3 regions of the Gordonia cholesterolivorans genome follow, and region 2 is predicted to be linked to each of the others. Evidence: predicted binding sites of a transcription regulator. Region 2 holds the regulator's gene; each other region holds the start of a gene.
The links. Region 2 encodes LexA, which represses DNA repair genes until DNA is damaged. Its sites were predicted from a motif close to CGAACANNTGTTCG; they were not measured.
Positions count from the first base shown of each region.

Region 1 (3,859 bases), 140 kb from region 2:
GGCCGCCACCTCGTCCTGCTGTCGCCGGACGTCGGCCTCCACGGCGCTGTGCTGCGCCATCTCCTCGCGTCGCTTCACGAGGTCGTCGGCGGCCAGCCGCAAGCGGGCGTCGCGCAGATCGGCCTGGACGGTCGCCGCGCGCCGCGCCACTTCGGCCTGCCGGCCGAGCGGCTTGAGCTGGCGGCGGAGTTCCGTCGTCAGATCGGTGAGACGGTCCAGGTTGGCGGCCATCGCGTCGAGTTTGCGGACCGCCTTCTCCTTGCGGCGACGGTGCTTGAGGACCCCGGCGGCCTCCTCGATGAACGCGCGCCGTTCCTCCGGCCGGGCCTCCAGGATCGCCGCCAGCCGGCCCTGCCCCAGGATGACGTGCATCTCGCGGCCGATGCCCGAATCGGACAGCAGTTCCTGAACGTCCATCAGGCGGCACGAGTTGCCGTTGATCTCGTACTCGCCCGCGCCGTCGCGGAACATGCGCCGCGTCACCGACACCTCGGAGTACTCGATCGGCAGCGCGCCGTCCGAGTTGTCGATGGTCAGGGTCACTTCGGCGCGGCCCAGCGGGGCGCGACCGGAGGTCCCGGCGAAGATGACGTCGGCCATCTTTCCGCCGCGCAGGGCCTTGGCGCCCTGCTCCCCCATCACCCAGGTCAGGGCGTCGACGACATTCGACTTGCCCGACCCGTTGGGCCCCACCACACACGTGATGCCGGGCTCGAACCGCAGCGTCGTCGACGACGCGAACGATTTGAACCCTTTCAGGGTGAGGCTCTTCAAGTGCACGACCTGACAGCCTACCCGGATCAGCGCTCGACGAAGCCCGTCAAACCACCGCGTGCCGCCTCGAAGGACTCCACCACCAGATCGACTCGGCCGGGGGTGTCGGACGAGCGCAGCGCGGCCAGCAGTGCCGTCAGCGATTCATGCGGACCTTCGGCGACCACGAGCACCCGACCGTCGGGCTGGTTCGAGGCGTATCCCACCAGACCGAGTTCCAGCGCTCGCGACCGGGTCCACCAGCGGAATCCGACGCCTTGGACTCGCCCGTGCACCCACGCGGTGAGGCGCTGCATCACTCGGTCTCCATGGTGAGCGAGACCTGAGTTCCCGCCTTCAGGGTGCGGCCGACCGTGCAGACCTTGTCGATGGCGCGCTCGACGACCACGAGCAGGCGCTCGGCGGCCTCCGGGTCGAGTTCGGAGAGGTCCACTTCCAGGACCTCGTCCAGCTGCGGGTACCGCTCGTTCTCCCGGTCGGCGTCGCCCGAGACCCGCACGGTGGCGTCGTAGTCGTCGCCCAGTCGGCGCGAGAGCGGCCGGTCCGACGACATCCCCGTGCACGCGGCGAGTGCGATCTTCATGAGTTCACCCGGGGTGAAGACGCCCTCGACGTCCTCCGAGCCGATGAGGACCTGCGCCCCGCGCGAGCTCTGCCCGGTGTACCTCCGGGTTCCGGTCCGCTGGACCCACAGTTCAGTCATGTCGTCGTGCCTTTCATCTGCCGTTCGTGGAGGTGTTCACGTCTCGGTGTTCACGTCTCGGTGTTCACGCCTCCCCCGGTCGAACGCCGCCGGCCTCGCAGACCTTCCCGGCCGTCGGCGTTCCAAGACTGTTCAACCTACCGGGTGGCCGGCTCGCCCTGCGGATCGGCTTGAGGACGTCGAAGAGAGCGCGTCGCCGAGAACGGTGCGCTGAATCCGCCTCGTTCCGTTCGAGTGATTTGTCAGACCCTGCCGATATCATCGAATGTAAGTTCGAGGCACTCGAAGGGGAGGCGTGAACATGCATGTGAGGGAGCATTCCGGCTCGTCGGTGGTGGTCGACGACGGGTCGATCGTGATCCGGATCGGATGTCCGGCAGGTTCGACCGACGGGTCCGGTTCGGATGCGGCTGCGGTGTCGCGGGCTGATCGTGCCGCGTTGTTGACCTTCGCAGCGCGGGCTGACTGCTATCAGGGGTTGGTGATGTGGCATCGCTATCAGGCGGTGTACTCGCTGTATCGGGCGAAGCAAGCGGAATTAGAGGCCGACGCGTCGGTCGATGCGTACACGCGGTTGTTTGATCCGCAGTGCCAGATGGCGGCCTCGTATGCGACAGCGGCCGGGGTCCGGCAGTACGCGGGTGAGTTGTTCGTCGATCGGGCGATCGCGTGTTTCGAGCGGATTCCGTCGATCGGCCGACTGATGCGCGACGGGGTTCTCACTCCGGGGTGGTTCGTTCGAGCCGTGGAGCAGACCGCGTTGGTCGACGACGGCGACCTGCTCGCCTTCATTGATGCGGAGATCGCACATCGTCTGGCCGGAATGGGTGGACTGTCGGCGAACCGGGTGGAGTCGACCGTCGCCGCGATCGTGGCCGAGCACGACCCGGACGCCGCGACCCTGACTCGTGAGCAGGTCGCGTCGAGCAAGAAGGTGTCGGTGACGCCGGTCGCCGACGGCGTGTCGGAGATGGTGATCGTCGGCTCCACCGAGGACGCGGCGATCTCCCTCGGGGCGATCAACGCGCTCGCCGACGGCGTGTGCCCGTTCGACCCGCGAACCAAGCAGGCCCGCCGGTCCGACGCCGCTACCGCACTGCTGCAGCAGAGCCAGTTCACCTGCCTGTGCGAGCGGGACGACTGCGTCTCGGAGTTGGCGCCCGCGCAGATCGACGCGCGGCGCGCCCAGGTGATGGTTCACGTCGTGGTGCGCAAGGAGGCGCTCGACGGCGTGTCGCAGCTACCGGCGTACGAGGATGGCGTCGGTCCGATCTCCGCCCACCACGCCCGGGAGTTGGTGCGTCGTCCCGACGCGGTGATTCGCGAGTTGGATCTGGACACGGTGATCGCCGACTGCATGCGACACGCCGGTCGGTACCGCCCCTCGGCGGCGGTCGACACAGCCGTCCGCGCCCTGTTCGGCACCTGCACCGTCGCCGGCTGCGACCGCCCGGCGTGGAAGTCCGACCTCGATCACGTCGTCGAATTCGACCACCGCGATCCGGGCAACGGCGGGCCGACGTGCGTGTGCAATCTGAATCCGAAGTGCCGTTTCCATCATGGCGTGAAAACCCACGCCGAAGGGTGGGTCGATGATCAGATCGTCGACGCCAACGGCGTCATCTGGACCGAAGTCACCACGCCGGACGGGGTGACCGTCCGCCGACAGGCGATGAACCTGTGGCTGCTGCCCGAGCTCGGGCACATTCAGTGCCGGCACGGCGTGTCGTTCGGCATGTCGGACTCGCCCGCGACGCGCCCGGAGAACCGACACGCCGAGAATGAACCGGAACGGCGACTGATCCGCACTCAGGCCAAGCACCGCTACCGCACCCAGAGGCGCGCCGCCAACCGCCGACAGCGGGAAATCGCGACGGTCACCGACGGCGAGCCGCCGTTCTGAGTCCAGCGGCATCGGCGGAGCCGGTCGATCGCCACAGACTCAACCAGCCGTGACCGGCCGCGGGAGCCGTGTCCAGATGCAGACGCAGCACCTCGGTCAGCAACAGTTGCATGAGGTCAGTGACGATCGAATCGTCCCGGGTTTGATGGAGACAGGTTTGACCGGAAGGGACACTTGTTTCATGCCTCGCCCACCGAAGTACTCACCCGAGTTGCGGGACCGTGCCACACGGATGGCCATCGATGCTCGGAAGGATCCCGAGACCGCACCCGGAGCTCTGGCGCGGATCGCCAAGCAACTCGACGTCAACCCCGAGACCCTGCGGACCTGGGTCCGCCGCGTCGAAGACGGCCAAGCCGAAGCGCCTGGGGTCGAGACAGTTTCAGATATCGAGCGGATCCGCTTGTTGGAGAAGGAAGTTCGAGAGCTGCGTCGGGCGAACGAGATGGCGGATTCAAGCGGTCAGTGCAACGAGTCCT
Region 1 is NZ_BAAARB010000004.1:83,160-87,018, reverse strand. Features, by position in the region: gene smc (chromosome segregation protein SMC) at 1-780, opposite strand, end outside; gene ABFX36_RS05165 (acylphosphatase) at 801-1,070, opposite strand; gene ABFX36_RS05160 (OsmC family protein) at 1,070-1,477, opposite strand; gene ABFX36_RS05155 (DUF222 domain-containing protein) at 1,773-3,380, shown strand; gene ABFX36_RS19030 (transposase) at 3,457-3,859, shown strand, end outside.
Region 1: a site for LexA is predicted at 1,740-1,753, ahead of ABFX36_RS05155 (DUF222 domain-containing protein). Genes of this name have one in related genera too.

Region 2 (3,859 bases):
GCGATGGGCGCCATCGACAGGGTGGTGGCGGTCTGGAATAGGCGCCTCGCCCAGCTTCCGGCCGCACGCCACGAGGCGCTCAACGAGTTGGTGCAGTGGCGCCTGGAGGAACTCCGCGTGAGCCTGTTCGCTCAGCAGCTCGGCACCAACGGTCCAGTCTCCGAGCAGCGGATAATCAAGGCGATCGACAAGTTCAGCTGACTGCTCGGGGCGGTGGCTGACTGCTCGGACCGGCGGCGCCGGTGCCGTGAGTGTCAGTGACGGTCGCGGCGCAGCGAATCGATCTCGCGCTGGAAGTCGTCGGCCGACTCGAACGACCGGTAGACCGAGGCGAACCGCAGATAGGCCACCTCGTCGAGGTCGCGCAGCGGACCGAGGATCGCGAGACCGACCTCATTGCTCGGTATCTCGGCCGAACCCGACGAGCGCACGGTGTCCTCCACCTGCACCGCAAGCTTCGCCAGTGCGTCCTCGTCCACCTGACGGCCCTGGCAGGCGCGGCGCACGCCCTGCATCACCTTCTCGCGAAGGAAGGGCTCGGAGATGCCGTTGCGCTTCACCACGGACAGCACAGCCGTCTCGACCGTGCTGAACCGCCGCCCGCATTCATTGCACGACCTGCGGCGACGGATCACCTGGCCGTCGTCGGCGACTCGGGAGTCGACGACACGGGTGTCGTCGTTCTTGCAGAACGGGCAGCGCATGCCATGACAATACCCGCCCGCCTCAGCCGTACTGCGGGGCGATAAGCGCTTGTCCGACATGCAGTCCCGATGTCTCGAGGCCGTTCAGGTCGCGCAGCTGGGCGATGACGCCCGCGGACGGCAACTCCGGAGCGATCCGCTCAGCGAGCGCGGTGAGCGACTCCCCCGACCGGACGTACACCACGTGCGTCGCCGCCGGCGACTCCGGCGTCGCCGCATCCTGGTAGCCCGCTCCGACGAGGGCGAGCAGCCACACCATGCCGGCGAGGGTGCCGCCGACCACCGCGGCCCCGGCCCACCGGCGCCTGCGGTACACCGCGGGCGACAGCGCGGTCCGGCCGGCCGGCGGCGCATCGAACATCACTCGCCGGTCCGCGACCGGGCGACGCCGCTCGGGGCGGCCGGTCGGGAAGCACGTTCCGCTCGAGTCGCCTCGCCCCGCTCCGCGTACTCCCCGATCACGGACCAGCGAGCCACGGACCACCGGGATGTCGCAGGTCATCGCCGACGCGGTTGAGTGCACAGCAGTGGAGTGCACAGCAGTGGAGCGCACAGCGGTGGCGCGTCCGGTCGGGGCGGGTGCCGTCCTCGTGCTCATGACTCGTCTCCAATCGATCGCGTGTTCGAAGAACTCTTGTTCGATAGTTAACACGAGGGGTCCGACAAACGCCGACACGCGTCGAACAATTGTTTGAGTTTTGTGACCTACTCAACTAGCCTTTGGACCATCGATCGAACACAGCTGACGAAAGGCCCGACCGTGACCGACACGCCCGATCCGATGCTCTCCACCGCGACGCTCGAGGCCTCATTGACCCAGCGTCAGCGCGAGGTGCTCGAGGTCATCCGTCAGTCGGTCCGCGAGCGCGGCTACCCGCCGAGCATCCGTGAGATCGGCGAGGCCGTCGGACTCACCTCCACGTCGTCGGTGGCCCATCAGCTCCGCACGCTCGAGCGCCGCGGCCTTCTCAAGCGCGATCCGCACCGTCCGCGTGCGGTGAACGTTCGGGACGATCAGCGGACACCGCCCTCGGGCGGTGCCGAGGCCGACGGAGAGTCACTCCCCACGCCGACCTTCGTTCCGGTGCTCGGCCGGATCGCCGCCGGCGGACCGATTCTCGCCGAACAGGCCGTGGAGGAGGTCTTCCCGATGCCGCGCGAACTGGTCGGCGACGGTTCCCTGTTCATGCTCCGCGTGGTCGGCGAATCGATGATCGACGCGGCGATCTGCGACGGCGACTGGGTGGTCGTACGCCAGCAGAACGTGGCGGAGAACGGTGACATCGTCGCCGCGATGATCGACGGCGAAGCCACCGTGAAGACCTTCAAGCGCACCGACGGTCACGTCTGGCTCATGCCGCACAACGAGCATTTCGAGCCCATCCCCGGCGACGACGCCGCCATCCTCGGCAAGGTCGTCACGGTGATGCGCCGTATCTGAGGCGATGCGCCGTATCTGAGGCGCCCGGCCGGCCTCAGCGGGACATCACACCTCGCCGGCCAGAACCGCGCGAACCGCCTCGCGCGCCTGCGACGGACTCGTCGCGGCGATCGCGGCGGACGCCGCATCGCGGCACTGACCCATGGTGACGGTACCCAGCTTCAGTCCCACCGCGGCCGACGCCGCAGGCGCGGACGACAACGACGTCACACCCAGCCCGACCAGCACACATGCCAGCAACGGATCGGCAGCCGCCTCGCCGCATACGCCCACGGGCTTGCCCTGGTCCCGACCGGCGTCCCCGACCCGCTGTATCAGCGCGAGTACCGCCGGCTGCCACGGGTCGGTGAGCGCCGCCAACTCCGGCGACATCCGGTCCGCCGCCATCGTGTACTGGGTCAGGTCGTTGGTGCCGATCGAGACGAAGTCCACTTCGGCGAGGATCGCGTCGGCGAGGATCGCCGCCGACGGCACCTCGATCATCACCCCCGGCACCAGACCGCGTTCCCGCACCCGCGCGGCGAATTCGCGCGCCTCGTCGACCGTGGCGATCATCGGTGCCATCACCCACGGCGTCGCACGGCCGTCGCCGCGCGCCGCCTCCGCCAGCGCATCGAGCTGGTTGTTGCGGATGTCCGGATACGTCTGCACGATGCGGTTGCCGCGGACTCCCATCGCCGGATTCGGCTCGTCGGAGTGGGCGACGAACTTCAGTGGCTTGTCCGAGCCCGCGTCGAGGGTGCGGATCACCACCTTGCGCCCGGGAAAGGCGTCGATCACCTCCCGGTAGAGCTCCACCTGCTGGGCGACGGTGGGCTCGGCCGCGCGGTCCAGGAAGGCCAGTTCGGTTCGGAACAGTCCGACGCCCTCCACCGGCGCCTGCGCCGCCGACCGAGCGGACACGCCGTCGGCCACGTTGGCCAGGATCGCGACCGCGTGCCCGTCCGCCGTGCGGCCCGGCCCACGCCAGGCCGCCGTCTCGGCTGCCCGCGTCGCCGCGGCCGTCACGGCGTCCGAGATGAGTCCGGCGTCCGGGGCGGCCCCCACCGTTCCCGCGTCCCCGTCCACGTAGCCCATGGCTCCGGAGGGGATCTCATCGAGTTCAGCGGCGGCGACCACGCACGGAATACCGAGTTGGCGAGCAATGATCGCCGTGTGGCTGCTGGGGCCGCCGAGCCGCATGCCCAGCCCGATGACGCGTGCCGGGTCCAGACCCGCGGTGTCGGCGGGCGCGAGGTCGTCGGCGAGCAGAATCGACGGTACGTCCGGCACGGGGATGCCCGGCTCCGAGAGCCCGAGGAGTTCGGCGACGACGCGGTCTCGGACGTCCAACAGATCGGTGACCCGTTCAGCCATGAGGCCGCCGAGCTTGGTGAACATCTCCACGAACTGCTCGGTGGCCGCAATCGCGGCGAGCGGCGCTCGAACGCCCTGCGCAATCGACTTGCCCGCGGCCGTCGCCCACCCGCGATCGCGCGCGAGACCGGCCGTGGCAGTCAGGACCTCGGCCGCGACGCCGGTGCTGTGGGAGGCCCGGTCGGCCAGCCGGTCGGCCACCACTCCGGCGGCGGCGGTGAAACGCTCCATCTCTGCGTCGCGGAGCTCCTCCGGAACGGGAGAGTCATCGATGGCGTCGAAGCCGGGTCGCGGTGCGGGTCTGATGATCGGTCCGTACGCGAGGCCACCGACCACCGGAGTACCGGAGACGATGACG
Region 2 is NZ_BAAARB010000004.1:218,791-222,649, reverse strand. Features, by position in the region: gene hrpA (ATP-dependent RNA helicase HrpA) at 1-201, shown strand, start outside; gene nrdR (transcriptional regulator NrdR) at 255-704, opposite strand; gene ABFX36_RS05820 (LysM peptidoglycan-binding domain-containing protein) at 727-1,302, opposite strand; gene lexA (transcriptional repressor LexA) at 1,486-2,145, shown strand; gene ABFX36_RS05810 (putative PEP-binding protein) at 2,191-3,859, opposite strand, start outside.

Region 3 (3,859 bases), 200 kb from region 2:
GCCGGGTACACCGCGTGGCGTGGCGTGGCCGACATCTCGATCGACCCCGATCTCGCAGGCGAGATGATCGGCCCGCGGTCGCAGTTCGGCGCGGTGCCGCTTCCGGCCGGGCAGACGTACTGGTTCGCCACGGCACAGGCCCCGGAGGCCGCGGTCTTCGACGACGAGCGCGCCGAGGTCGATCGCGTCGGCAGAGGCTGGCCGGAGCCGGTCGACGCGGTGATCGCAGCGACGCCGTCTTCGGCGCTGATGCGACACGACCTGTACGACCGGCCCGTCGCACGCCGGTGGCACGACGGTCGTGCGGTGATCATCGGCGACGCCGCTCACCCGATGCGTCCGCATCTGGGGCAGGGCGGATGTCAGGCGATCGAAGACTCCGTCGTACTGGCGGCCGCTCTCCGCACGAGTGCGGGTCCGGAGGATCCACTGCAGCTCTTCCATGACGTGAGGCGTCGCCGAGTGCGGCGGGTGGTCCGTGAATCACAGATGATCGGCCGCATTGTGAATGCGCCGCAAACCCTGTTCTGGGGCCGCGTCATTCGGGGAAGTCGAATTCTTCCGGATCGCATCCTCCTGCGCCATTTGTGCGATATCGCGGGCCGTGACGCATTCACGAGGCAATTGGCGCCAGTGCGTTGTGCTCGATGACTCGACGGCCGCCTGAACTCCGCCTCACCCGATCATGACGTCGCCGTGGAACATGTTCGGAGTCGCGCCCGGCGCGCAACCGTGGAACGACGAGGTCGCCATCGGACCCATCACCCCGACTTCGTTCATCATCCCGCTGCCCTTGCGGACGGAGATCTTCACCGCGTACGCGCCGCTGAGCTGGGCGGGGACGATGTTGGGGGAGGTCTCGGTGATCGGGTAGACGAGCGAGGCGGTGTCGCCGTGTGTCCAGATGCACGTCACCGGGCCCTTCACCTGGAACGGAGTCTTGTGCATACCGTCCATGATCGTCGCGACGTAGGTCCCGTGGGTCTTGCCGTCCGTGTCGCGTGCACCTTGCGCCTCGATGTTCAGCAGGTGGACGCCGGGGGCGATCATCAAGTCGCCGTCGATCGCGAGTTTCGCCGGATCGGTTATGTGCGGTGCGGCAGCGGCCACGCCGGGCGCCACGGCGGCGCCGAGCAGGGAGAGGGCGCCGATTCCGGCCACCGTCGCCGTCCGAACGATTCGATTGTTCATGTCGGTATCTCCTTTGACTGCATGCATCTGACGACGAATACGACGCTACGCCGAAGTCGTCGTTGTGAGAACAGCTGAATGCTGTCGCAAACGAAAGGAAGTCACCGAATTTCGCGGTGGCACCGGATTCGTCGGAAATGCGCGTGAATCTCGGGTGTGAGTGACTGTTCTCGAGCGGAGGGGCGAGCGTCGACGAGAGTCTAAGAATATCGAATTACACTATTGCCATATGAGATTCAATCACATAATATGGGTACATACGTTCGATATGTGTGCAGGGGAGGCGGACATGACGAACCCGAGCATCGACGCTGCGGGGGTGGGTGGCGTCGACACGTCTGACCCTGCCGCACAGGATCTCGCCGACATCACCGCGGTCGCGGAGATCGCCCGTCAGGAGTCCCACCTTGCGTGGTTGCGGCTCGGGCACCTGTATGCGATGCAGCGGCGTCGTGCCGCGGGCTCGGCCGGTGACGTCGAGTCCGCACGACTGCTGGCCGATGCCACCGCCATCGTGGGCGCTGAGGCCGCTATCGTGCAGGCGGTCTCGAAGGACACCGGTATCCGACAGGTCACCCTCGCCGTCGAAGCCTCCGAACGTCTGCCGCAGACCGCACGCCTGCTCCGCGACGGAGTCATCAGCGCACGTGCATTCGGCGCCATCGTCCTGCAGTGCGGCGCGGTCACCGACGCCGCGCTGATGGCAGCCATCGACGCCGAGATCGCTCAGGACCTCCGCGGGCACGGCGCTGTGTCGATGAGTGTGGCCGAGCAGACCGCGCGCCGGTTCGTCGCCGAGTACGACGCCGACGGGGTGCGCGACAAACGCCGCGCCAACACGCCCGGCGTCACCATCGCCCACGACGTCGACCAGTCCGCCCTCACCGTCGCCACCCGCGCGGAGGACGTGACTCTGATGGACAAGGCCACCAGGGCGCGCGCCGCCCGGGTGTGCGAGGCGGACTCCCGCACCGTCGGCCAGCGGCGCGCCGATGTGGTCGTCGCCGCCGTACTCGGCACCCGGTTCGGCTGCGACTGCGGCCGCGATGACTGCCCGGCACGTGCGGCCGAGGAAGAGGTCCGGGCGCAGTTCGCCAAGATCGTCGTGCACGTCGTCGTCGACGCGTCCACATTGTCCGGCGGCGGGGACAAGGCCGCCTATCTCGACGGTTTCGGCGTGATCGACGCACATCACGCGAGGGAGATCGCCGCTCGCGCGGATGCGACGGTGCGGCCGCTCGACATCGCAGGCTTGGCCGAGCAGACCGCGCAGGCAGGCAACCCGTACCGCCCGACCGCTGCCTGCGACGCCGCCGTCCGCGCCGTGCACGGCACCTGCTCGGTGCCCGGCTGCAACCGGTCAGCGTGGGCGTGCGATCTCGATCATGTCTGCGAGTACAACCATGCCCAGCCGGCAGCTGGCGGGCAGACCTGCCCGTGCAACTTGAATCCGAAGTGTCGTTTCCATCATCTGATCAAGACCTACGCCGACGGCTGGCTGGATGATCAAGTCGTCGATGCGAATGGCGTGATCTGGACCGAGACCACCACGCCGTCGGGCTACACCGTCCGGGCCCGCGCCAGGAACCACTGGCTCCTGCCCGACCTCGGTTCGGTGCCGTGCCTGCACGGCGCACCCGTCGCGCCCGGATTCGTCGACACGACGACGCAGCCGGGACGGTCACGGACCCGTACTCAGGCCAAACACGCGTACCGAATGCGGCTCCGGTCGCAGCGCCGCCGCGCTGAGACTGCGGTCCTCGACAGTCCGGGCGAACCGCCCTTCTGAGTCGGTCCCGGACTCACCGTCGCCACCGGTGAGATTCCGGCCACGTCCGTCTCGTCGGGACGACGCTCCACCTCGTCGTGCGGCGAACCAGCGTCTCCGCAGGTCAAAGCGCCCCCAGCAGGACTCGAACCTGCGACCTAGAGATTAGAAGGCTCTTGCTCTATCCATCTGAGCTATGGAGGCTTGCCGACCCTCGACAGGTGCCGGCGAAGGACTACTATATCCCGTCCTACAGTGGACACCATGACAGTGACGTCCGCCGGGCCGGCGGAGCAACCAGTGCGCGATCGGCTGACCGACCCGTCGGGGGTGCGGTCGGTCCTCATCGCGCTGCTGGCAGTCGTCGGATCGATCGCCGCGGTCATCGTGACCGCGGCGTCGGCGGCGACGGCGTTGCAACTGACCGGTGTGCCCGATCCGGGGTGGCTCACCACCTACGGGATGCCGGTGATGACGGTGATCGGCCAGCTCAGCGCCGCCATCGGTCTCGGCTGCGTGGTGTTCGCCGCCTTCTTCGTGCCCTCGCAGGACAACGGGGCGCTCGACGTCGGCGGCTTCCGCGCCATGCGCTGGGCGGCCACGTCGATGACTGTCTGGGCGGTGTGCGCCTTGGCGATGATCCCGCTGTCGATCTCCGACGTCAGTGGCTCACCGCTCTCCGAGACCCTCGTCCCGAAGAACCTGATGACCGCCTACGGGGTGGTCGCCGACGGCCGCTACTGGCTGTGGACCGCGATCTTCGCCGTGCTTGCGGCGGTGGTGGCGCGGGTGGCGATGCGCTGGGGATGGACGTTCCTCGCGATGGCGCTGGCGCTGCTGTCGCTCATGCCGTCGGCGCTGCTGGGGCATTCGTCGGCCGGCGGTGCGCACGATCTCGCG
Region 3 is NZ_BAAARB010000004.1:21,311-25,169, forward strand. Features, by position in the region: gene ABFX36_RS04850 (FAD-dependent monooxygenase) at 1-651, shown strand, start outside; gene ABFX36_RS04855 (hypothetical protein) at 676-1,191, opposite strand; gene ABFX36_RS04860 (HNH endonuclease signature motif containing protein) at 1,481-2,980, shown strand; tRNA gene ABFX36_RS04865 (tRNA-Arg) at 3,090-3,163, opposite strand; gene ABFX36_RS04870 (bifunctional copper resistance protein CopD/cytochrome c oxidase assembly protein) at 3,224-3,859, shown strand, end outside.
Region 3: a site for LexA is predicted at 1,444-1,457, ahead of ABFX36_RS04860 (HNH endonuclease signature motif containing protein). Genes of this name have one in related genera too.